Regions from separate parts of the Streptomyces sp. SudanB52_2052 genome, predicted to be linked through region 2. Evidence: riboswitches for the same ligand, from Rfam matches in the RefSeq annotation. Region 2 holds a riboswitch; the other holds the start of a gene.

Region 1 (2,198 bases), 1.6 Mb from region 2:
CTGCGCGCCGAAGATCTTGTACGGCTTGTCCTCGACCAGCCCGAGCTTGATCAGCTCCTGCAGACCCTTGTCGATCTTCGTGAGCTGGGAGCCGGAGGCGATCGGCACCACGATCTGGTCGGGCAGCTGCCAGCCGAGCTGCTCGCAGATCTCGTACGCGAGGGTCTTGGAGCCCTCGGCGTAGTACGGCCGCAGGTTGACGTTGACGAAGCCCCAGCCCTCGCCGGCCGGGTCGCCGATCAGCTCGGAGCAGAAGCGGTTCACGTCGTCGTAGTTGCCCTCGATGCCGACGAGCTCGCCGCCGTAGACCGCGGCCATGACGACCTTGCCCTGCTCCAGGTCGTGCGGGATGAACACGCAGGAGCGGAAGCCGGCGCGGGCCGCTGCGGCACCCACGGCGCCGGCGAGGTTGCCGGTGGAGGAGCAGGAGAGCGTGGTGAAGCCGAAGGCGCGGGCGGCCTCCAGGGCCTGCGCGACGACGCGGTCCTTGAAGGAGTGCGTCGGGTTGCCCGAGTCGTCCTTCACGAACAGCTTGCCGGCGTCGACACCCAGCTCGCGGGCGAGGTTGTCGGCCTTGATCAGCTTCGTCCAGCCCGGGTTGAGGTTCGGCTTGTCCGCCACGTCGGCCGGGACGGGCAGCAGCGGGGCGTAACGCCAGATGTTCGCGGGGCCCGCCTCGATCCGCTTGCGGAGCTCCTCGGCGTCGTACGCGGAGAAGTCGTAGGCGATCTCCAGCGGGCCGAAACACTCCTCACAGGCGAAGACCGGGCCGAGGGGGACGCGGTGACCGCACTCGCGGCAGCTCAGGGCGGCGGCCGGGCCGAGGTCTACGGTGGAGTTCGTGGTGCTTGCAACAGTCTGCACAGCCATGTGAGGCGAGGCCCTTTCTCCTCATCTTCCTCACGACGCATCTCGCCGTGAGACGGATTTGGCACCTTCCCTAGCCGGGAGCCTCGCGCTGTGGTCGCCAGTGACCTACGAGTACCGACTGGAGGGTTGCCGGGGCTTCATCGGGCCGTATCCCTCTGCCCCTCTGGATGAGCTGTATGTGGTTGTAAACGACGGTTGACCCCGGACATGCGATGGTCATCCGCGTTGTTCAAGACTGTAACCGACGACCAGGACCCTTGAGATAGTCGTCCGAACCGCGAGATGGCTCACAGTCCGTCCCGCCGAGAGAACGCTAAGGAGCCGCCACGGTGCTGGAAGAAGTCGAGCGCTGGCTGAGCACCCGTTCCTGGTCCGCGACCGAGCGTCCGCTCCACCGGATCCTGGCCGCCAAGCAGCGCACGGGCCAGACGGTCAGCGTCGTGCTGCCCGCGCTCAACGAGGAGGAGACGGTCGGCGACATCGCCGCCGTCATCCGCCACGACCTGATGCGGCAGGTCCCGCTCGTCGACGAGCTGGTCGTCGTCGACTCGGGGTCGACCGACCGCACGTCGGAGGTGGCCGCCGCCGCGGGCGCGACGGTGGTGCACCGGGACACCATCCTCCCCCGGCTGCCCGCGGTGCCCGGCAAGGGCGAGGTGCTGTGGCGCTCGCTGCTCGTCACACGCGGGGACATCGTCTGCTTCATCGACGCCGACCTGAGGGACTTCTCGTCCGACTTCGTCTCCGGGATCGTGGGCCCGCTGCTCACCGAGCCGGACGTGGACCTGGTCAAGGGCATGTACGACCGTCCGCTGGGCGGCGCGGCCGGGCAGGGCGGCCGGGTCACGGAACTCATGGCGCGCCCGCTGCTGAACATGCACTGGCCGCAGCTGGCCGGCTTCGTGCAGCCGCTCGGCGGGGAGTACGCGGCCCGCCGCTCACTGCTGGAGCAGTTGCCGTTCCCCGTCGGGTACGGCGTCGAGCTGGGCATGCTGGTGGACGCCCTGCACCTGGTGGGGCTGGACGCCCTCGCCCAGGTGGACGTCGGCGTGCGCAAGCACCGGCACCAGGACGGGCAGGCGCTGGGCCGGATGGCCGCCGCGATCTACCGCACGGCCCAGCTGCGGCTGGCCCGCGGGCACCTGATCCGGCCGTCCCTGACCCAGTTCGAGCGGGGCGGGGACGGCTTCGAGCCGCGGACGTACTCGGTCGACACCGAGGAACGTCCGCCGATGGTGGAGATCGCCGAGTACCAGGAGCGGAAGGCGGCCTGACCGGGGTCGTTTTCGGCCGGACGCGGCAGGTCCGTACGTTTGAGCGTTTACAGG
Region 2 (2,198 bases):
CGCCGCCGCCCGCGAGGTACGGCTCGGCCTCGCGCAGCCAGTCGGACCGTCCGGCCAGGACGCCGGAGCCGAAGGGCGCGTACAGCTTGTGCCCGGAGAAGACGACCCAGTCGACGTCGAGGTCCGCGACGGACACCGGGTGGTGTGGGGCCAGCTGGGCGGCGTCCAGCACGATCCGCGCGCCGTGGGCGTGCGCGGCCGCCGCGAGCTCCCGTACGGGCCACAGCTCGCCGGTGACGTTCGAGGCGCCGGTGACGCAGACCAGGGCCGGGCCGTGGGGCTCCCGGTCGGCGAGGGCGCGCTCCAGGGTCTCGACGGCCTCGCGGTGACTCCTCGGGGCGTCGAGGTACGTGACACGGGCGTCGCGCCAGGGCAGCAGGGAGGCGTGGTGCTCGGTCTCGAACACGAAGACCTGGCAGCCGTCCGGCAGGGCGGCGGCGAGGAGGTTCAGCGAGTCGGTGGTGGAGCGGGTGAACACCACCTGGTCGTCGGCGCGGCAGTCGAGGAACTCGGCGACGGTCCGGCGGGCGTTCTCGAACAGGTCGGTCGACAGCTGGGACAGGTACCCGGCACCGCGGTGGACGCTGCCGTAGTACGGCGCGTAGGCGGCGACGTCGTCCCAGACCCGCTGGAGCGCCGGGGCGCTGGCGGCGTAGTCGAGCGCGGCGTAGGTGACCTCGCCGCCGGTGACGAGCGGCACGGTGACATCCCGCCCCAGGACGGGCAGCGGGGCACAAACGGACTGGTCTGCGGCAACGGTGGAGACGGACATGGGTGAACTCCCGTGAGATCAGGTGAATCCGCCCGCGAGCCCAGGGGGGGCTACCAGCGGGGATGAAAGGAAGAGGATGCGGAGGCGGGGCTCTGCGGCCCTATCGCATTCGCTGACTCACGGAGAACTCCTCGACGACCAGGACCCCTGGATTCGTGAGGGGTCCGCGCTTGCCGCAGACCTCGCTGCCTGCGGCCTGGTCTTCACCCGGGGCACCCCGCCACGGACGGAGGGTTGCCGGACAGTCGGCCGGGGCCTCATGACTGTCACTCATGACCTGCTCAGGAACGTACGCGAAAAGATCGGCGTCCCGCAACCCGAGTCCGGATCGCGGGACGCCGTACGTCCTACCCGTCTACTGGTTGCTGGCGGCCACCCACCGCTCCAGGGTCCGCTTGGCGGCCCCGGAGTCGATCGACTCCGCCGCCTTCGCCATCCCGGCGCGGATCTGCTCGGCCAGCGCCCCCGGGCCGGGCTCCAGCGCCACCAGCGCCGCCGCCGAGTTCAGCAGCACCGCGTCCCGGACCGGGCCCCTCTCGCCGTCCAGCAGACGCCGCGCGACCTCGGCGTTGTAGGAGGCGTCCGCGCCGCGCAGCGCCTCCACCGGGACCAGCTCGATGCCGACCTCGCGCGGGTCGAAGGCCTCCTCGGCGACCTTGCCGTCCCGGACGATCCACACCCGTGACGTGGCCGTGGTGGTCAGCTCGTCGAGGCCGTCGTCGCCGCGGAAGACCAGGGACGAGTGGCCGCGCTCGGCGAACACGCCGGCGACGATCGGCGCCATCCGCGGGTCGGCCACGCCGACGGCCTGGGCTCTCACCTTCGCGGGGTTGGTCAGCGGACCGAGGACGTTGAAGATCGTCCGGATGCCCAACTGGCCGCGCGCCGCGCCCGCGTACCGCATCGACGGGTGGAACTTCGCCGCGAAGCAGAAGGTGATCCCGGCCTCCTCGGCGACCCCGGCCACCCGGTGCGTCGGCAGCTCCAGGTTGACGCCGAGCTTCTCCAGGACGTCCGACGCGCCGGACGCCGAGGACGCGGCGCGGTTGCCGTGCTTGACGACCTTCGCGCCCGTGCCGGCGACAACGATCGCCGACATCGTGGAGATGTTGACGGTCTTCGCCCCGTCGCCGCCCGTGCCGACGATGTCGACCGCCGGGCCCGGCACCTCGATGACGTTGGCGTGCTCGTACATCGCCCGGACGAATCCGGCGATCTCCTCGACGGTCTCGCCCTTGGCGCGCAGCGCCACCACGAACCCGGCGATCTGCGCGTCCGTCGCCTCGCCGCGCATGATCAGGTCCATCGCCCAGGCGGTGTCGTCGGCCGTCAGGTCACGGCCTTCCAGCAGGCCGTTCAACAGCAGGGGCCAGGAGCGGCCCGCCGCGGTGTCGCCTCCAGCGGGGGTCACAGCGCTCATAAGCCG

What was found. Region 2 has a riboswitch for S-adenosylmethionine ahead of ACSUPV_RS29760 (aminotransferase class V-fold PLP-dependent enzyme). Riboswitches for the same ligand answer to the same signal wherever they lie in the genome.
Region 1: linked by a shared signal. The riboswitch ahead of thrC (threonine synthase) and the one ahead of ACSUPV_RS29760 (aminotransferase class V-fold PLP-dependent enzyme) in region 2 are both predicted to bind S-adenosylmethionine.

What each region holds. Positions count from the first base shown of each region.
Region 1 covers NZ_OZ186796.1:5,026,961-5,029,158, reverse strand. Annotated here, with positions in the region: gene thrC (threonine synthase) at 1-870, opposite strand, end outside; SAM riboswitch class I at 889-1,044, opposite strand; gene ACSUPV_RS22415 (glucosyl-3-phosphoglycerate synthase) at 1,200-2,144, shown strand.
Region 2 covers NZ_OZ186796.1:6,654,073-6,656,270, reverse strand. Annotated here, with positions in the region: gene ACSUPV_RS29760 (aminotransferase class V-fold PLP-dependent enzyme) at 1-772, opposite strand, end outside; SAM riboswitch class IV at 934-1,050, opposite strand; gene trpD (anthranilate phosphoribosyltransferase) at 1,128-2,192, opposite strand.